4 regions of the Psychrobacillus sp. NPDC096389 genome follow, and region 3 is predicted to be linked to each of the others. Evidence: riboswitches for the same ligand, from Rfam matches in the RefSeq annotation. Region 3 holds a riboswitch; each other region holds the start of a gene.
The links. Region 3 has a riboswitch for S-adenosylmethionine ahead of ACIQ38_RS01225 (methionine biosynthesis PLP-dependent protein). Riboswitches for the same ligand answer to the same signal wherever they lie in the genome.
Positions count from the first base shown of each region.

Region 1: it holds a riboswitch for S-adenosylmethionine, as region 3 does, so the genes downstream of both, ACIQ38_RS16540 (2,3-diketo-5-methylthiopentyl-1-phosphate enolase) here and ACIQ38_RS01225 (methionine biosynthesis PLP-dependent protein) in region 3, are expected to answer to the same signal.
Region 2: it holds a riboswitch for S-adenosylmethionine, as region 3 does, so the genes downstream of both, ACIQ38_RS09615 (methionine ABC transporter ATP-binding protein) here and ACIQ38_RS01225 (methionine biosynthesis PLP-dependent protein) in region 3, are expected to answer to the same signal.
Region 4: it holds a riboswitch for S-adenosylmethionine, as region 3 does, so the genes downstream of both, ACIQ38_RS15110 (MetQ/NlpA family ABC transporter substrate-binding protein) here and ACIQ38_RS01225 (methionine biosynthesis PLP-dependent protein) in region 3, are expected to answer to the same signal.

Region 1 covers NZ_JBIWFB010000007.1:74,311-79,594, forward strand. Annotated here, with positions in the region: gene ACIQ38_RS16530 (methylthioribulose 1-phosphate dehydratase) at 1-519, opposite strand, end outside; gene ACIQ38_RS16535 (2-hydroxy-3-keto-5-methylthiopentenyl-1-phosphate phosphatase) at 516-1,181, opposite strand; gene ACIQ38_RS16540 (2,3-diketo-5-methylthiopentyl-1-phosphate enolase) at 1,187-2,401, opposite strand; SAM riboswitch class I at 2,474-2,579, opposite strand; SAM riboswitch class I at 2,756-2,910, shown strand; gene mtnK (S-methyl-5-thioribose kinase) at 2,984-4,174, shown strand; gene mtnA (S-methyl-5-thioribose-1-phosphate isomerase) at 4,171-5,223, shown strand; gene ACIQ38_RS16555 (sugar ABC transporter substrate-binding protein) at 5,223-5,284, shown strand, end outside.
Region 2 covers NZ_JBIWFB010000003.1:48,579-53,862, forward strand. Annotated here, with positions in the region: gene ACIQ38_RS09605 (MetQ/NlpA family ABC transporter substrate-binding protein) at 579-1,385, opposite strand; gene ACIQ38_RS09610 (methionine ABC transporter permease) at 1,447-2,115, opposite strand; gene ACIQ38_RS09615 (methionine ABC transporter ATP-binding protein) at 2,108-3,133, opposite strand; SAM riboswitch class I at 3,226-3,330, opposite strand; gene ACIQ38_RS09620 (thioredoxin family protein) at 3,359-3,679, opposite strand; gene ACIQ38_RS09625 (toprim domain-containing protein) at 3,691-4,041, opposite strand; gene gcvH (glycine cleavage system protein GcvH) at 4,117-4,497, opposite strand; gene ACIQ38_RS09635 (arsenate reductase family protein) at 4,572-4,934, opposite strand; gene ACIQ38_RS09640 (acyl-CoA dehydrogenase family protein) at 5,017-5,284, opposite strand, start outside.
Region 3 covers NZ_JBIWFB010000001.1:242,560-247,843, forward strand. Annotated here, with positions in the region: gene ACIQ38_RS01215 (5-methyltetrahydropteroyltriglutamate--homocysteine S-methyltransferase) at 1-699, opposite strand, end outside; gene metC (cystathionine beta-lyase) at 701-1,888, opposite strand; gene ACIQ38_RS01225 (methionine biosynthesis PLP-dependent protein) at 1,885-3,006, opposite strand; SAM riboswitch class I at 3,091-3,197, opposite strand; gene ACIQ38_RS01230 (ABC transporter ATP-binding protein) at 3,325-5,064, opposite strand; gene ACIQ38_RS01235 (ABC transporter permease subunit) at 5,257-5,284, shown strand, end outside.
Region 4 covers NZ_JBIWFB010000006.1:44,043-49,326, forward strand. Annotated here, with positions in the region: gene ACIQ38_RS15100 (nucleoside permease) at 1-329, opposite strand, end outside; gene ACIQ38_RS15105 (nucleoside hydrolase) at 389-1,327, opposite strand; purine riboswitch at 1,493-1,594, opposite strand; gene ACIQ38_RS15110 (MetQ/NlpA family ABC transporter substrate-binding protein) at 1,903-2,727, opposite strand; SAM riboswitch class I at 2,829-2,942, opposite strand; gene ACIQ38_RS15115 (YwbE family protein) at 3,128-3,325, shown strand; gene ACIQ38_RS15120 (amidohydrolase) at 3,338-4,441, shown strand; gene nhaC (Na+/H+ antiporter NhaC) at 4,533-5,284, shown strand, end outside.

The sequences.
Region 1 (5,284 bases), on a different contig from region 3:
GGTAATCCCGTGATTTCGGATTAATACGGCTCCTTTATCGGCATGTATATGAGAAGTAAATTCTTCCGCCAGGCTTGGAATATGTGCATAATTTGGGATGATCGGGATGGACAGCAATGCATCCTCGTCCCATAAATCAAACGCTTTAATAAGTTCTTGACCTTGAAAGTCAATTTTCCCATCATCACCGTATATTTCTGAAATAACATTGTTCGCGACTGTATGAATATGAAGACTACAGCCAGCAGATGTCTTGCCGTATATGGCACAGTGTAGTAATGTTTCGGCAGAAGGTTTTAAATCGGTCTCTTCCACTGTATTTCCGAAACCATTTACAAGTAAAAAGTCTTCCTTTGTTCGCTTCTTCTTATCTTTTCCACTAGCTGTCACTAAAAATTGTAGTGGTTGATCGCTCACTTTTATTGCTAAATTTCCACTCGTCCCCATGAACCAGTCTCGTTTAGCTAGTTCGTCTTTTATGTCTGCTAACTCATCCCATTTTCTTTCTAGTGTTGTCATACTTCTACACCTAACTTTGCATCTAATATGTGCATGACATCATGGAAACTTTCAAAAGGTTCGTACGGAATATTGAGTTCTTCGCATTTCTCAATGAGGAAATCCCGTGCGATGACAATGTCCGCTAATTTTGCAGCCTCTAAATCTGTAATAGAATCTCCAATAACAACACTTAACGTATCACTGCCTTGAAGCTTACGAATAATAGATGGCTTACAGCAACCACAACCTTGGTTCGTACATTGCTCATCACATCCATGTGGAAAGTTAATCCGTATCGAGTCTCCCGAAAAGTCCGATTCATTGCAATAAATATCGGAAAATGGTCCGAATGGTTCAAGCATCGGCTGCACGAAAAAATCGATTCCACCACTCACGATATAAAGTGGAATATTGTTTACTTTTGTATAAGAAACAAATTCTGCAAAACCTTCACGAATTTGCGCTTGCTCAAGCAAATAAGAGTTAATTTGCTCTTTCAATGAAACAGGAAGGAGTGCAAACATATCCGATACACCTTCACGTATCGATTGCTTTTGCCCCAAAATATTCTCTTTAATCGGCAAATATTCTGGAGGTGCAAATTTTTTCATAATCGAGATGATATTATCTTGCGTTGTAATAGTGCCATCAAAATCGCAAAAGATAACTAGTTTCTTCATAGTATTTACCCCCATAATTCGATTGCTGACTTGAGTTCAGCATGCTGCTTTGCCGCTTCCGTAAGCGATATTCCAGCAAGCACGGCTTCCACAGCTTGTTTAAAGGCAAGTCCTCCACCAATCGCACCAGCAGGGTGTCCATGTACCCCGCCCCCAGCATTAATAATGCTATCAATTCCGTAGTCTTGCATTAATAGAGGTACTAAACTTGGATGTATACCTGCAGAAGGAACTGGGAAAGTTCGTTTTACGCTACTAGCTTTTGTTAGTTCTTCTCCTAAAGAAAGAGCTGCTTTTTTCTCAAGCGCAACACTACCATAAGGAGAAGGGAATAATGAAAAATCTGCCCCAGCATAGCGAGTTAATTTGCCTAGTAAAAGAGCTGTTGCAACACCGTAAAACGGGGAAGAAGTGAACGCTCCACTATAGGCTGGATGAGCCATAAATGGCAGTTGAATGTCATCATCTTCTACAAGTTCTTGGAGCACGTCCAACCCGTATGCATGGACATTAAATAATAAAGCATCTGCTCCAAGTTCTTTCGCTATTTTTGCTTTTTCGCGTAACTGTGTTGTCCGTCCAGATAAATTCACTGCATAAAGCGTACGATGTCCAGTTTCTTCATACACTTGGCGTAATACTTCCTGGGCGGTTGTAATTCGCTTTTCAAAAGGAGTGAGCGGATTGTCAAAAAGAATTTCATCGTCTTTTACAAGATCAACTCCTCCAAGAGCCTGATGTCGAAGTTGTTCTGCTAAATAATCGATATCCCGTCCTATGACTCCTTTGAATATGCTCATAATGAGTGGCCGATTATGTACATTTAACAAGTTTCTTATATGTTCAATACCAAATCTAGGTCCAGGAAACTTTGCTAAAAGCTCTGGAGAAAACTCTAAGTCTAATAGCTTTATTTCACCGTCTAATGATAATTTACCGAAAACAGTTGTTAAGATGGCAGGCAAATCAGCGGAAAAGTTAGCACTAGGATACTCTATTTTTATCTCTGCTCTAATTTGTTCTGGTTTAGATGGATGTTGTACATTTTCAAACTCCGTAATAGATACAACATTCCCTTTATGCTGTTTTAATTGTTGCTGTTCAAGTAAAGGTAAATCTGTCCAGGACCCAATCGTTAAACCTAAAGCAATGCCCTCTGCCTTTTTTTCGAATGATCCTGGATTTCCGTACAATTGATAAACAGAAGTTACTCCACTCATGTTATTAATCTCCTTTGTTGAATAAAGATAAAAAAACCTCTTCAAATAAGAAGAGGTTAAAGGTTTAACGACTTCTTATTTCTCAGTCAATTGACTGCAAGAATTAGCACCGTATCCATTCGTTGGACCGGTTGCCGGGTATCATAGGGCTCGTCCCTCCACCTGCTCTAAATAAGAAAATATATTTAATTAAGATTTCAGTTTATTGTCAAATTAATAATGATTATTTCATGCAATTGAAATAATGTCAACACAAAATTTAGAGTTTTTATAAAATTAAAAAAGTCTGTTGACATTCCTTTTTCGAATGTGCTAGGATTCTAATCAAATAACATTACGTTAAAAATAATAGCACTCTTATCAAGAGCAGGCTGAGGGTAATGGCCCGATGAAGCCCAGCAACCGACCGTAATACCGTTGTGAGACGGGGCGCTTTTTGCGCCGAGATAACATTCTCTTAAGGCACGGTGCTAATTCCATCAGAAAGGGAACTTTCTGAAAGATAAGAGGCGAGAAAACTCTTATTCTACGCCTCTTTCATTGGAAAGAGGTTTTTTATTTTGTAAAGAAAGGTAGAGAAAAATGACAATTGCAACGAAGAAACAATACGAGTCTTTAACAGAAGAGCAGGCAATAGTATACATCAAAGAACAAGGTCTATTTTCAAATGGATTGGAATTAGAATGTAGCGAAATTGGTGATGGTAATTTAAATTATGTATTTCGCATTCGAGATACTAAAAGTGGAAAAGGAATTATTGTAAAACAAGCATTGCCATATGCAAAGGTAGTCGGTGAGAGTTGGCCACTAACATTAAAGCGTGCACAAATTGAAGCGAATGCGCTAAAAAAACACGGGGAATTTGCGACAGGGCTAGTACCTGAAGTATATGTAATTGATGAAGATTTGGCGATTACAGTGATGGAAGACTTATCTCATTTGACCATTGCAAGAGAAGGATTGATCCGCCTGGAATCCTATCCAAAATTAGCAACAGATATTGGGGAATATCTTGCACAAACCCTATTCCATACGTCCGATTTTGCATTACATCCTTTTGAAAAAAAGAAACTAGTTTCAGAGTTTTCCAATCCTGAGCTATGTAAAATTACAGAAGATCTAATTTTTACGGATCCATTTTTTGATTATGAAACAAATGACTTTGAACCTGCGTTACGAGTAGATGTAGAAGCCATTTGGAGTAATGAGCTTTTAAAATTGGAAGTTGCCAAATTGAAGAAAAGCTTTTTAACAGAAACGGAAGCATTACTGCACGGAGATTTGCATACAGGTAGTATTTTTGCGAGTGAAACAGAAACAAAAGTAATTGATCCAGAATTCGCCTTTTACGGACCAATTGGCTTTGATGTTGGACTATTTCTAGCTAACTTGATCTTTCAAACGATTACAAGAGAAGGAGAGAGCCGAGTTGTAATCCATCAGCATATTGAAAAGACATGGGAAGTATTTTCGAGTAAATTTTCGGAACTTTGGAAAAAAGAAGCGGTTGAATCTTATAAAGATACTGAAGGATTTGAAGCGTATGTATTGGATAAAGTTTTCCAAGATACACTTGGCTTTGCTGGTTGTGAATTAATCAGACGTACAATCGGTTTAGCACATGTAAAAGATTTGGATGGAATTTTAGATGATGCAGAAAGAATTTCAGCGAAGAAACAAGCTTTACAGATAGGAGAATTATTCATCTTAAAGCGTAAAGAAATTAGTTCAATTCAATCAGTAATCCAATTACTCGAGGAGTTGCAAAAATGAGTATCCCCTTATCAATCAAATGGAACAACAATCGACTCGAAATACTAAATCAGCAGAAACTACCACTTGAAGTGGAATATATAACACTTGAAACGCTTGAAGATGTGTATGATGCCATCATCACATTAAAAGTACGAGGAGCTCCGGCAATTGGTATTACTGCTTCCTACGGACTAGCAGCAGCGGCACAGTATTACGAAACAAATTCTTTGGAAGACTTCCATCAATTACTAAACAAAGATACGCTATATTTGGCTGAATCTAGACCAACAGCCGTCAATTTAGTGTGGGCTTTAGAGCGATTACGAGTTGCAGTCGAGCATGCGGAAACTGTGCAAGAAGCGAAGAAGCAGTTGTTAGAAGAAGCGGATAATATATACGAGGAAGATGAGGCATCTTGTCGTGCAATTGGTGAATTTGCTTTGTCTTTACTTGAAGATTATACAAAAGTCATGACTATTTGTAATGCAGGCACAATTGCAACTGCGAAATATGGAACTGCCTTAGCACCTTTCCATTTAGGAGCTGAAAAAGGGAGGCAGTTTCAAGTCTTTGCTTGTGAAACGAGACCTGTATTTCAAGGGGCACGACTCACTGTATGGGAGCTTCAGCAATCAGGAGTAGATGTCACTCTTATTACGGATAGCATGGCTGCACATACGATAGGTGCAAAAGGGATTGAAGCAATAATTGTTGGAGCAGACAGAATTGCTGCAAATGGTGATACGGCCAATAAAATTGGGACACTTAACTTGGCATTATTGGCAGCCGCATATCAAATTCCATTTTATGTGGCGGCACCTTCTTCGACTTTTGATCTAACTATTGAGAGTGGTAAGACAATACAAATAGAAGAACGTCCACCAGAAGAAATAACACATATTGCTGGTAAACAAATAGCACCGGATAATACGAAAGTGTTTAATCCTGCCTTTGATGTGACACCTGCACATTTAATCACGGCGATTATTACAGAAAAAGGAATTATTTATCCAAAATATAATGAAAACATTGTAGCATTACTTGGTACAAATGAAGGAGAAGAATGATGAAAACGAAAATAGGTTGGTTAATATCAGTATTACTAATAGTTGGCATTGTATTGGCGGG
Region 2 (5,284 bases), on a different contig from region 3:
GCTCGAATAAAGCCACTTAAATGTCCTCATAAAAAATATAAGGGTTTTTTATATGTATTCCAATTTGAAAGCTTATCGTGGGATATGTACAGTATAGGGGTAAAGCGTCACAAAAGGTGATCGCTAGCCTTCGCGCTTGCCGCAATCATGCTACTCGGCGCGCTACGGTAAATATATCCACTATACTTAGCTATAGATGAATGCCCTAGCAAAAATGCGCAACATTGTAGAGTTTTGTCGCAACATATACAAAAACGAGCTGCAACTATATTCATCTCAATCCAAGTATACTTGCTATTGTAAGAAATTAGTTGCTTTCATCGGCAATTTAGTTGCTCTCATACTGGTTTTAGTTGCTTTCATACTGAAATTAGTCGCTTTCACCAGCTTTTTGATTGCCCTTAGCCATTCTTTGGAATTTTGCACAAAGGTGAAAGACCGCGCAAGAGCGTTAGCGACGTAGTGGATCGCCACTTGCCGGGCGGCGGCCTTCTTATTGGTCTTTCTACGACGCCTTATCTCCATAAAGCATATAAAAAAGCAGGCACTTCATGCGCGTGCCTGCTTGATTATATAAATTATTTGTTTACTGGTACGATTGTGCCGCCCCACTCATTTTGGATGAAGTCTTGGATTTCTTGTGAGTGTAATGCGTCTACTAATGCTTTGATGTTTTTATCTTTTTCTTTACCAGCTTTTGTTGCAATGATATTTACATATGGTGAATCGGAGTTTTCAATTGCGATAGAGTCTTCAATTGGGTTTAACCCTGCGTCGATTGCATAGTTTGAGTTAATAAGTAATGCATCGCCTTCGTCATTTTCATATAATTGAACCATTAATGCTGGTTCATAGTTTGGATCAAATTCAAGATTTTTTGGATTGTCCACAATATCAGAAATTTCGGCAGTTGTTTTATCTACACCTTCCGCCAAAGTGATTAATCCTTCACTTTCAAGCATTGCTAAAACACGACCGTGGTCTGAAACTGAGTTACTCATTAAAATTGTAGCGCCTTCTGGAAGCTCATCAACAGAACTATATTTCTTCGAATATAATCCGATTGGTTCAATATGAATTCCACCAGCGTTTACGAAATCATAACCGAATGTAGCAATTTGATCTTCTAAATAAGGAATATGTTGAAAATAGTTTGCATCTAACTCACCAGATTCTAAATCTTTGTTTGGTAATACATAGTCTTGATAAGATTCTATCACTAATTCAATCCCTTGTTCTTCAAGGATTGGTTTTACTTCTTCTAAAATGACAGCGTGTGGTGTATTAGAAGCACCTACTACTAATTTGCTGCTATCGTCATCTCCACAAGCCGCAAGTGTTAATGCACTTACTGATAATAATGCTCCTGCTAAAAATTTCTTCATCTGTATTCTCTCCTTTAAATTTTCCCCATTTTTATATGTGATCGGGTAAACCCGCGAACACCTAACGTTTATCTATTTTTGTTGTAATCATATCGCCGACCCATTGGATGATAAATACAATGATCAATATTAAAATCGTTGCCATTAAAGTAACATCTTCTCTATTACGTTGAAAACCATCTAGAAAAGCGAGTGTCCCTAAACCACCGGCCCCAATTACTCCCGCCATCGCCGTATAACCAACAAGCGAAATACAAGTTACTGTAATCCCAGAAACTAAAGCTGGCATCGATTCTGGAAGTAAAACCTTCCATATAATAGTAGAGGTTTTAGCACCCATTGATCTTGCCGCTTCTAAAACACCTTTATCAATTTCTCGTAAACCTATTAACACCATACGTGCATAGAACGGGGCAGCACCAATGACAAGGGCTGGGAACGCTGCATTCGGACCACGGATTGTATCAAGAAGTAATTTTGTAAAAGGAATTAATAATATGATTAAAATAATAAAAGGAATAGAACGGAAAATATTAACAAAAGCACCCGTTAACCAGTTCGCCAGTTTATTTGCCCATGCTTGATGTGGACTTGTTAAAAACAATAAGAGACCAAGTGCTAAACCCAAAATGGCTGTTAATATAGTAGAAATTGCTGTCATATATAATGTTTCGAGTGCTGCTTCCCACATCTTAGGCCAATCAACATTCGGAAAAAGCGTATTAATCATTGTTGATCACCTCTGTACTTACTTTTTGTTCATGTATAAATCGAATCGCTTCATCGACCGCTAATGCATCTCCATCTATTTGAAGAACTAACGTACCAAATGCACCGCTTTTTGTATGCGAAATATTTCCTTGGACGATATTTACTTCTAATTCAAACTGTTTGATAAGTCTTGAAAGAATTGGTTGTTCCGTCTGTTCTCCGACGAAAACAAGCTTGATCAGCTTTCCATTTGGATATAGATCAACTAAATTTTGTAACGTCTGCTGTGCTTGTCCTGTTTCTGATACTTGCGATACAAATCGCTTCGTAATCGGTTGTTGTGGGTTTTGGAAGACTTCTAGCACGTCGCCTTCTTCTACAACATGACCACCTTCCATTACGGCCACTCGATTACAAATTTTTTGAATGACTTGCATTTCATGCGTGATTAATACTATTGTTAAACCCAGTTTTTCATTGATGCTAACTAATAAATCTAAAATTGCATCTGTTGTTTCTGGATCTAGTGCAGATGTTGCTTCATCACAGAGTAAAACTTCTGGACGATTTGCTAATGCACGCGCAATCCCTACGCGCTGTTTCTGCCCGCCTGATAGTTGGGAAGGATAATAATTTCCTCTACCTTCTAACCCAACCAGTTCGATCAATTCATCTACGCGAGCTTTTCGCTGATCTTTTGGAACACCCGCAATTTCAAGTGGAAATGCAATATTTTCTGCAACCGTTCGGGACCATAACAAATTAAAATGTTGGAAAATCATACTTACTTTATGTCGAACTTGACGAAGCTTGTCCTCATTTATCGTAGTGATTTCTTTGCCATTTACTATTATTTGTCCGGCCGTTGGTTTCTCTAATCCATTGAGTAAACGGATTAATGTACTTTTTCCGGCACCACTATATCCAATAATACCGAAAATCTCGCCTTGCTTTATGTCAAGATTTACATCATCAACAGCAATAATCGTACCTTGTTTCGTTTGGAACTTCTTTGAAACGTCTTTTAAACGAATCATGTAAATCTCACCTTTCCTTAAACCGTAAAAAATCCCTTCTGCAATAGAGCAGAAGGGAAGTAAGTTTTCTATCTAAATAGAACTTATCCATTCTCTCATTTTCCAAAGCATTCGCTTTGTGTGATTTGGCACCATTTCATTTACATGACGGTTGCCGGGCTTCGTCGGGCACTTCCCTCCACCTCTCTTAATAAGAGCGACACTATTCGATTAAGTTGAATATTATCATGCCATTACTTGCTTGTCAATATCTTTAATGGTCTCTAACAAATATGGCACAGATTGAAATGCGTATATTTTTTTATAGACGCGTCCCTGTTTGGCGATTAACAAACATGGGACGCTCTCTATTTCATATTCCATTGCTAGGTTTTCTAAATAATTTATATTTGCTTGACCTACTGGATTTGGCACTAATTCATTGATCACTTGCATCATCTTACTTGCTACCATGCAAGTACCACACATCGGTGTATACAGATAGAATAGCGAAAGCTGTCCATCATTTTTATAGTACTCCCACTGTTCGCGCGTCCATTCATTCACAAAACATCATCCTAAAGTAGAAATTCTTTTTTCACTTTAATGTTAACACGTTTCAGTATAGAAGCCAAAACTTTGAAAGGGGTGTTGGCCACTTCACAATACATCGGATTTGTGTATAAATGAATTGCTTCTGGATATTCTTTTCGGACGATCGAACGTATTTGCTCCCCCGATTTATCTGCATCTAAAAAAGCATAAATTGGAAAATCATCATAGGGACTTAAAATTTCTTCTAGTTTTACATTGGAGATCGTGCCATTCGTACAAATAATTTCTGGGGATTCATCAAGAAGTCGTAAAAGTTGAAGCTTATCCGACCTTCCTTCAACGAGAATTACTTTTTCACTAAAAACATTAGCCAATTAGCTTCTCTCCCTAATTATATCGTTAACTTAGTATATGAAAAAAACGCCGACAATTAACCGGCGTTTTCATTATTATTCTGAAATTAATTCTTCGTATTTTTCCGCGGATAATAAACCATCAATTTCTGAAGCATCTGATGGTTCAACGACGATCATCCATGCATTTTCATACGGAGATTCGTTTACAAATTCAGGGCTATCTTCTAGCTCGCTATTTACTTCTATAACTTTTCCGCTTATTGGAGCATAAAGTTCTGAAACAGTTTTTACTGATTCAACACTACCAAATGGATCTCCTGCTTTAATATCGTCTCCCACTTGTGGAAGTTCAACAAATACGATATCTCCTAGTTCAGATTGTGCAAAATGAGTAATACCGATACGTGCATTTCCACCTTCTGTTTTTACCCATTCATGTTCTTCTGAATACTTTAATTCTTTTGGTGTGCTCATAATTATACCCCTCTCAAATTGGTTATACATTCACCTATAATATTCACATATTTTTCTGTTAAAAACAAGCCACTTTAGTTGTTTGACCAAATTTGTTCAAACTCTTCTTCTTTAAAACCAAGCGTCAAATGCTTACCATCAAAAACAAGCGGTCGCTTCACTAGCATCCCATCAGATACTAGCAGTTCTATTTGTTCTTCTTCTGTCATACTCGGTAGTTTGTCCTTCAATTGTAACTCTCTATATTTCATACCACTTGTATTAAAAAGTTTCTTTAATTCTATTCCACTTGTAGAAAGCATCTCTTTTATAAGCTCTTTAGAAGGGGGTGTTTCTACGATATGATGCTGAACAAACTCTATATTATGGTCTTTTAACCATTTGCTTGCTTTATTACATGTACTACATTTAGGGTAACCAAAAAATTGAATTGTCATTACTTCTCACCTTTTTTCTTTTTATCATATCAAAAAAAACGATGAACCGCACATCGGTCCATCGTTTTTTATAAGGAGCTACTTAAACGACATATTTCTCTGCATCAATCAATTTAACAGATGCTTCCCGTTTTTTAGCAATAACATTGTATGGTGTATTGCGTGTTAATTTACGAAGAGCAGATAACATCATGCGTAATGTATCACCTTCTACGGATGCGATTAGCGTTTCTTTAGCATCCTTTTCGATCGCTTCAAATGCTTCTTGGCAGAAGATTTGCGTATACAGCAGTTTTTGGTTTGATTTTTCTGCTCCATCACGACCAATCGCTTTTTCGGTACGCAGAACT
Region 3 (5,284 bases):
ATCATCCGGTCTTTTCGCAATCGATTCATTAATCGCACGTGCGGAAATTTTTAGCGCTTCCTCTACGCTATATCCTCTTTCTTTCAGTCCAGCAATGCCTTCATCTGAGAAAGAAGTAGCCCATGAAGTATCATCAATTTGTAAATAGCGACAGCCTTCATCGTACAGAGCTTGGATGAAACCTTGATAAGCAACGATTAAATCATCAAATAATTCCGCATCGCTACTATAAACCCCATCTTCAATTTTGGCTCTGTAATACAGCATATTAGGGCTCGGAATAGTAAACTTAGCAACAGCGTCACCAGCCACACTTTGCAAAAACTTAAAGTGATCGATCATATAGTGCGTACTGAATCCTATTTTTCCAGTTACTCTAATGCCATGTGCTTGGGTTTTTACGCCTTTAAATGATAGACCTTCTTCTGGTTCATAAAACTCGACTCCGTCTAGACCACCAAGAAAGTCAAAATGCCACCATTTACGACGGAATTCACCATCAGTTACTGATTGTAGACCTGCTTCTTTTTGTTTAGCAACAAGTTTCGTAATTTCTTCATCTTCAATTTGTTTTAATTGATTTGCAGTGATTTCATTATTTTCAAATTGCGCACGTGCTTCTTTTAAACGTGCTGGTCGTAAAAAGCTTCCTACGTGGTCTGCGCGAAAAGGTGCTTTTTGAATTAATTGTTTTGTCATGTTAAATTCCTACTTTCTGTTTTATGTTAGATGCGATTGTGAGTGCTTGGTCGAAGTCTGCGATTAAATCATCTATATGCTCCAGACCAACAGAGAACCTTAGAAGGCCATCTGTAATTCCTCTTTTTTCTCGTTCCTCTTTCGGTATTGCCGCATGAGACATAGTAGCAGGGTAGGAAAGAATCGATTCTACACCACCCAGACTTACTGCAAAAACGGGGATTTGTAAACTTTCTACAAAAGCTTTCGCAGTATCTCTGTTCGGAAGTTGGAATGATAATACTGCCCCCGGGCTTTTCGATTGTCTAGCATGAACCTCATATCCCGGATGGGTAGATAAGCCGGGGTACAACACTTCTTCTACTAAAGGGTGACTAGTTAAATAGGACGCAAGTTTTTGAGCGGATTCTGTTGATTGCGCTAAGCGTGCTCCCATTGTCTTAATGCCTTGAATTAATGAAAAAGAATCTTGTGCACCTAAAATTGCACCGAAAGAGTTTTGGATAAATCCTAGTTTATTTCCAAGATCTTCATCTTTCGTGACAGCTAGCCCAGCAATTATATCGCTATGACCAGATAAAAACTTCGTAGCACTATGTAACACGATATCTACACCTAGATCAAGCGGGCGTTGATAAAGGGGAGTCATAAAAGTATTGTCTAGAAAGGTCAAACAATCATTTGCTTTTGCAAGTGCAACAATTGCCTCGATATCTGTAATACCTAATCGTGGATTTGCAGGTGTTTCTATATAAATTACTTTCGTATTTGGACGGATTGCTTTTTCTACGGCTTCCGCATTTTTAAAATCAGCAAATGTATGCTCAATACCGAATCTCGGTAAAACTTCGGTGATGAAACGGTATGTTCCTCCATATACTTCTTCCGTGACAACGATATGATCCGCAGAAGAAAGGAGCATTAAAGCAGAGGAAATTGCCGCAATGCCGGAAGCAAAAGCGAAACCTCTTGTGCCACCTTCTAATTCTGCGATCGTTTTTTCAAGGGCATCCCTTGTCGGGTTGCCTGATCTACTATAGTCATATGGTCCAAAGCTATCAAAACTTTCTTGATGGTACGTGGAAGATAAATAGATTGGTACATTTACTACACCTGTTTTTTGTTCGAAATTCCCACGAGTGGAAGCAGTGATTAAACTTGTTTCTAAACTTTCTTTCACGTTACTCATGAATGAATCACCTCTCTTTCTAATTTTGCAAATACTTGTTTCAAATCTGCGATTAAATCTTCTGCTTCTTCCACACCAACTGAGAAGCGTAGCAAACTGTTATCCACACCTCTTGAAATACGCTCTTCTTCTGGGATTTCAGCGTGTGTTTGTGTGGCAGGGTATGTAATAAAGCTTTCGACGCCGCCTAAACTTTCTGCGAAAACGATTAATTGAAGGTTTTCTAAAAATGGTCCAACCCATTCGCTTTTTTGTAAGCGGAAAGAAAGCATGCCACCGAGCCCAGGGTACAGAACATCTTTTATAGCAGTTTCATTTCGCAAAAAATCCACGATTTTCTTTGCATTTGCATCATGCTGCTTCATACGTAAGTGAAGTGTTTTTAATCCGCGTATTAATAACCATGAATCGAAAGGGGAGAGAACTGCTCCTATTGCGTTATGATTTACAAGTAATTTTTCGCTAAGTGATTTCCCTTTCGTTACAACGAGCCCAGCCAGTACGTCATTATGCCCACCAATATATTTCGTTGCGCTGTGCATCACAATATCTGCGCCTAGCTCAATCGGGCGTCGTAAATAAGGAGTTAAGAACGTATTATCCACAATGAGTAGTAATTGATGTTTTTTGGCCAAGATACTGTACTGGGCAATATCTATATCCTGCATAAGTGGATTTGTAGGTGTTTCAATGAATATTGCTTTTGTATTCTTTGTTATTAATGCTTCTACTTCAGCGACGGCGTCAAATTTAGCGTAAGACGTGCAAATATTGTAAGAGTCGGCATATTGATCAAACAGGCGATATGTTCCTCCATAAAGGTCATCGGGCGCAATGATTTCATCCCCTGATCGAAAGAGCGATAAGATTAACTGGATTGCTGCCATACCCGAGCCACAGGCAAAGCCGGCATCTCCGCCTTCTAGTTTGGCAATTCCTTCTTCCAAAATTGCGCGCGTTGGATTTTTTGTACGTGTGTAGTCGTACCCAGTAGATTGCCCAAGCCCCGCATGTTTGTAAGCTGTTGATAAATGAATAGGTGTATTAACTGCACCTGTCCTTGGATCACTATGATTTCCTAATTGAACTAGTTCGGTTTCTAAAGACCTTTTTGTCATAAATAATCATCCTTTTCAAATAAAGTAAAATAAAAAGAGGATTCTCTAATAAGAAGAGAATCCTCAATAATATTGAAGTTAGTCTTCTTATCTTCTAGACGGAGTACGTCTATTGGAGTTAGCACCATACCTAAACTTGGCTGGTTGCTGAGACATCTTAGGGCCAATCCCTCCGTCTCTCTGGATAAGAAATAAAATATGAAATTTTCTAAATCTTGAATTTCCATAAGTTTAACATGGTGAGTATATAAATACAAGGTGATTTTTAACGTCCCTGTGCAGCGAACAATTCAGAATTGTTTGCTGCACAGGGACAAATTACATTTTCGGGATGGCAACCCAATGACCTTCTGATACTTCTACCAGTTCGGAGTTTTGCAATTGATACTTGTCTTTGTTGGTATCCTCTTCCAGAAGACTGCGTTTTTTCTTCGCTTCAACTTTCGGATCGGGTATTGGGATAGCTGACAATAATGACTTTGTATATGGATGCTGTGGGTTTGCGTATAATTCTTCACTCTCTGCAAGCTCTACTATTTTTCCGGCATACATCACTGCCACTCTATCACTTATATGCTTCACCATGGATAAATCATGCGCAATAAACAGATAGGTAAGTCCTAAACGATGTTGAAGATCTTCTAATAGCTCAACTATTTGCGACTGGATAGAAACATCTAGTGCGGAAAGGGGCTCATCACAAACGATAAAATCAGGTTCTACCGCAAGTGCACGGGCAATTCCGATTCTTTGTCGTTGACCACCAGAAAACTCATGTGGATAACGCATCGCATGACTTGGTTCTAATCCTACCATCACCAGTAATTCTTCTACTCTTTGTTTGCGTTCTTCCTTAGTTTTGCTTAAACGATGTATGTCTAATGCCTGCCCAATAATATCCAACACTTTAAAACGTGGATTAAGGGATGAATATGGGTCTTGGAAAATCATTTGCATATGGCGACGCATCGTTTTCAATTCATCTTTGTTAAGTCGGTTAATAGCCATCCCTTGATATAGTATGTCTCCATCGGTCGGTTCATGAAGACGTAATATAGCACGTCCTGTAGTCGACTTGCCAGAACCCGATTCACCTACTAAACCTAATGTTTCTCCAGGTTTTATAAAAAAGCTAATATTATCTACAGCCTTCAGTACATTGCCTTTTCCAACTTGGAAATGTTGTTTCAGTGATTTTACATCCAGTAATGGTTTTCCTTCTTCGATGTCGTGTGAACGTAAAGAAGGACGTTTTGGTTTTTTCTTTTCGTCTAAGCGAGGGAGAGCATTTAGCAATCTTTTCGTGTATGTATGTTTAGGACTTTCAAAAATTTCTTCCGTCGTTCCTGTTTCTACAATTTTTCCATCTTTCATGACAGCTACACGGTCACACATACCAGCGACAACACCTAGATCATGTGTAATAAGAATGATAGAAGTACCAAATCTTTTTTGCATATCTTTCATGAGATTTAATATTTGAGCTTGAATCGTTACATCAAGAGCGGTTGTCGGCTCATCAGCTATTAGAAGGGCAGGGCGACAAGCTAAAGCGATTGCAATCATAGCACGTTGGCGCATACCTCCCGAGAATTCATGCGGATACTGGTTGAAACGTTCTTCGCTGTTTTTTATACCAACGAGCTTCAATAGCTCGATTGTTTGTTTTTTCGCTTCTTTTTTGGAAAGTTTTTGGTGTTTTATTAAACTTTCAGCTATTTGTTTACCAATTCGAATAGTAGGATTAAGAGACGTCATTGGGTCTTGGAAAATCATACTAATATCACGTCCGCGAATATTCTCCATTTCTTTCTCCGTTTTGTGTACTAAACTTTCCCCTAGAAATTCAATATCTCCATTTTTCATATAGGAGGGAGGGGATGGTAAGAGACGCATGATCGATCTTGCAGTAACGCTTTTTCCACTTCCAGATTCTCCAACAATACCAAGCGTTTCCCCTTTTTTAACTTCAAAACTGACACCTTGTACTGCTTCAAATTCTTTGTCGCTCGTTAGAAATGAGACACTTAAATCATTTACCTTTAAAACCGTCTCCAACTAAAACACCTGCCTAATTATTTTATGTTATATATGGAAATGCCATTGACTTAATAAAAGTTCGAATCTATACTATACAATACCACTAGGATTAATACAATAAGGGGAAGGGGGAATATTTCCGTGGAAACAAAAAGCCAACCATCTTATAAATTAGGCTTTTCTGAAGTGCTTATCTATACATATGGAAAGATGATACAGCGAAATACTTTTAAATATT
Region 4 (5,284 bases), on a different contig from region 3:
ATTGTCGGCATGTAGACCATTGCGTTAAAAAGCATTACCCAAAACAAAAGAGTGGGGTCTGAAACCTTTGCAGCAATAAATAAACAAATAGCTCCCATAAAGTGAAGAATTCCATATAATTTATTTGCCTTTACAAAGCGGTCGGCAATAATTCCTATAAGACTCGGCATAATGAGGGAAGCAAGCCCGATGGAGCTATAAACAAGTCCAACCTCTGATCCCGTAAAATGCAAAGTATTGAACATGTAAGACCCAAGTGTTACGAGCCAAGAACCCCAAACGAAAAACTGTAGAAAAATCATTATTTTAAGGCGCGATTTAATTGTCATTTCTTCCTCCTACTTTAGCTGCGGCGCCTATCTTTTTATAAGTTCACCGGATATATAATTTAGTTTACTTTTTTTGCTAACTGAGTAATATAATCGAAAAATGCATCGCGATTCACATCATAAACTACATTTACAGGACGCCCATTAGCTGTTTCTTCTGTCCGACCTTGACTCGGTCCATTTGTATGAACGATGCTATTAAGCTTCTTCACTTTTACCAGGTCAGGATTACCAACAAATGCTGTAGTTAAAACATCCCATAAGAAGTACGTTGAGTTCGTTGTAAAATGTACCAGTGGTGGGCACATCGCATAACATTGCCCAAGAAAATCAACGCCCAAATATTTACGTTCAGATGCCCAGCGTTTACGTATGTCTTCCGTAAGTGGTACCTGGCTTGTACTTTCAAGAGCTACTAGATCGATTTCTATACTGCTATCCCATACACGACCAGCCGCCTCTGGATCCCAGAATACATTCCATTCAGCTGTACCATCGTGTTCGGGCTCTTCTACATTTCCTGTTTCACGAAATGTACCGCCCATCCAAACAAGTCGTTCAATTTTCTCTTCGATTGAAGGGTCTTCGTCTAATGCGCGAGCAAGATCTGTAAGTGGACCAGTGAATAGAAGGGTTGTCTTTTCAGCGGATGCATGAATGGCATCAATCATATGAAGATGTGCTGGATTTTCAGCTACAGGTGTGTCAATCTTACCGGATTCATTTAAAATCGGTAGAGCATCAACGAAGAAAGCATGTAAACGCCAATCTTTTGGGAATGGATTTTTACCTCGAGAATTTGATTCAGCTACATCCAGATTGCCATTTCCGAAGCGATCCATAATTTTCCTACTGGCAAACATTGCAGGTTCCAAATAACAATCAGCTGGAATGACGGATACACCTGTTAGTTCAACGTTATCCATTTGCATTAATAAAAACAAAGAGACAAGATCATCAACGCCTCCATCATGATTAAAGTAAATATTCTTTTTCATTACTTATCAATCCTCTCTTACCTGAAATAAATGCCTTGCATACCGTTTCTTATCTTATTATTACTATCTAGGAAAGAATTATTTCCTAAACAAAAAAAACGCTCCGATTTCTACCGGAGCGTTGACTAGGTATCTGTAAATATGAAGAAAGAGTTGAATCCTTCCTCCATATAACAATTAACTCGTAGTCAAGCCCTTTACGGTGGCTTGGTAGAAACTTTTGGGCCATATCCCCAACATTATACGACATAATTCGACATTGTTTTCTTATAATAACTACTACATATGGTTTCGTCAATAAAAAAATCCTTCCAATTTTGTACATTATAAAATTATTAATACGATAATAATTGAAAGAAGGGGGCGGGGACACAGGAAATTCAGTAAATAAAAAAGCGAACTATCAATCGAAACTCTAATTTAATGTTTCGTGATAGTTCGTTTTTTTGTTTATATTACATGAATAAAGTAAATATTATTCGTCTTTTATAATGGACAAATAATTTGTGTCCCAGCCTCTTTCTTAACAAGTACTATTTCAAACTTAGAGTATTCAATAGATACATTTCCTTTTATCACCAAGATGGGATTAGGGATCCATCGAATCTTTCTTCGATAAATTGTTTCACTTCTTCCGAACGGTACAAATCGATAAATTGTTGAATCACTTCTTCATCTTTCGATTCGGATCTGACAGCGATAATGTTCACGAATGGAGAATCTTTCGGCTCAATAAAAATAGAATCTTCCGCTGGCGATAAACCAGCATCTATTACGAAGTTAGTATTGATAGCTGCCGCGTCAAGTTCATTCAATTGACGCGGAATTTGTGCTGCATCAAGTTCAATGAATTGGAAATCCTTCTTGTTTTCAATAATGTCATGGATTGTAGCATTAGTGTCTAGACCTTCTTTGATCTTAATCATACCGGCACTTTCAAATAGCATCAGTGCACGTCCACCTTGTGTAGGATCATTTGGCAAGCCAATTTTCGCACCATCTAGCAGTTCGTTCACATCTTTTACTTGATTAGAGTAAATGCCCATTGGGAAAGTGACCGTTTTACCTACAGCAACAAGATCCAGATTACGATCTTTTTTCATTTGTTCAAAGAAAGGAATCGTTTGGAAAATATTCATGTCAATATCTTTTTCGGCTAAAGAAACATTCGGCATTACGTAGTCAGAAAATACTTGTAGATCAATTTTTAGACCATTTTTTTCTGCCAATTCTTTCACTTTTTCAACGATTTCTTCGTGTGGACCTGCAGTTACGCCAACTGTTAGAACACCGTCGCTTAATAAGCCTTCATTTGCTTCCTCTGATTTTTCTTTACCACCGCAAGCAGCAAGTACTGTTAAAACTAAAATGAGTAATCCTGTAAATAACCACTTTTTCATTGTTATTCTCCTATCTGTTGTTTTTCTTGGTTGATATAGAAATAAAAAAACCTCTCAGAAATGAGAGGTTCATTAGCAATTTGAAGATATGCAGACGTCCTCTCTCATTTTTCAAAACGATATCGTTTTGCAGGATTTAGCACCTTTCCATATATAAACATATGGTTGGTTGCCGAGCTTCAACGGGCCAGTCCCTCTGCTACTCTTCATGAGAGATAAAATTATTTCATTTTTTATTAATGTAAATTACTATACTTGACCAAGGTGACTTCGTCAATGTAAAATTCAAAAAATTATAATTTTACTTGATATTGTTTGTTGTATTTATTGAACTTATTGGCTTGCATAACAGTGTATATATAGCATGAAAATGATAAGATACAAAAAGAGGTGAGTTATTATGAACGGACAAAATAGAAAAGACGTTAAACCAGGATTAGAAGTATATATTATTTTGAAAAAAGACCAACGAACAGGTGAAAAAACGAGAGGTATCGTGAAAGACTTGCTAACAAATTCTTCCTTCCATCCACACGGCATAAAAGTTCGATTAACCGACGGACAAGTAGGACGTGTATGTGAGATTATCGAAAAATAAGGAGTGTAAAAAATGAATGTAGAATCGCAAATATTACAATGGTTTGATCATTTTCACAAATATCCAGAAATAAGCTGGAAGGAATACGAAACGACAAACAAGCTTGCAGAAATACTCGATGAATTACAAGTATCTTATCGCCGTTTCGATGACGTGACCGGGTTACTGGCTGAAATTGGAGAAGGCGATGAAGTAATCGCTGTTCGTGCAGATATCGATGCACTATGGCAAGAAGTAGATGGAGAGTTTCGTGCCAATCATTCATGTGGACACGATGCCAATATTTCCATGGTTTTAGGAGCTTTATTATTACTAAAAGACGAAAAACTAGGTAAGCGTATCCGCTTTATCTTCCAGCCAGCGGAGGAAAAAGGAAATGGTGCCAATGCGATGATTGACAGAGGTGCATTAGAGGATGTAACGCATTTATTTGGTGTGCACTTACGACCAATTGAAGAACTTCCTTTTGGAAAAGTATCACCTGCAATTCATCATGGGGCTGCAATGTTTTTAGAAGGAAAAATTAGTGGAATTGATGCACATGGTGCACGCCCACATCAAGGGAAAAATGCCATTGATGTCACAGTAGCGATTCATCAAGCATTAAAAAATCTTTACTTTTCACCGTTCGAAGCATATTCTGCGAAACTGACCAAAATTCAAGCAGGTGGAGAAAATGCCAATATTATTCCCGGTACTGCAACGTTTTCGGTTGATGCCCGTGCACAAAAAAATGCCATTTTATTTCAAATGAAAGATCGTATTGAAAAAGATTTACAAGCTATAAAGCAATTATTTGATATAGAAATAGAGTGGGAATGGGAAGACATCACACCAGGTGCGGAAGTTTCCAAAGAAGCAGCTGCTATGACGAGAGAAGGAATTATCGAAGTTGTTGGAATGGAGAACCTTGCAGAAGAAGTAATTACTTCTGGAAGCGATGACTTTCATTTTTATACGATTAGACATCCTGAGGTGAAGGCTGCAATGATTGGTATTGGAGCAGATCTAGCACCAGGTTTACATCATCCGAATATGACGTTTAACTACGGGGCACTAGCAATTGGTGCAAAAGTTATAGCGAAAACGCTTACAAATAGTTCTAAAAAGCATTGACGACTCATCGATTTGTCTATAATATTTCATATTAGCGACTATTAAACGTCAATTAGGAATTGTCGCAATAGTTCACAAAGGGGTAAATAATATGGGAGAAAAAGATAAAGTGTCTACTAAAAAGGAAATGTCTTTGGTATGGGCTATCATACCATTACTAGTGATGATTCTCTGCATGGTTGTTGCAGTCGTTGTTTTAGAGCAAGGTCCACACATACCGTTAATCATCGGGACAGCTGTTGCTGCATTAGTAGCTTGGAAGCATGGTTTTAAGTGGAATGATATTGAAGAAATGATGTATAAGGGGATTAAACTAGCATTACCGGCAGTCGTTATTATTATGTTAGTTGGACTCACGATTGGGGCTTGGATTGGTGGCGGAGTAGTCGCAACGATGATCTATTATGGGCTAAAAATAATAACACCAGCATTGTTTTTAGTGACAATTTGCGTCATTTGTATGATTGTTTCATTAGCTATCGGCAGTTCTTGGTCCACTATGGGAACTATTGGTGTCGCAGGGATGGGTATTGGACTTAGCATGGGGATTCCGGCACCTATTATAGCGGGAGCAGTTATTTCAGGTGCTTATTTTGGGGATAAGATGTCGCCACTTTCGGATACAACAAATCTAGCAGCAGGATTGACCAATACAGATCTATTTGTACATATTCGACATATGTTATTTACGACAGTACCAGGGATTATTATCTCGTTGGGTGTATACGGATTTTTAGGTATGAAGTATAAGAACAGCAATATTGATCAAGAGAGCATTCAGCAGACAATCTCTATGTTAGAAAAAAGTTTTGTCATTTCTCCTTGGTTATTGCTTATACCAGT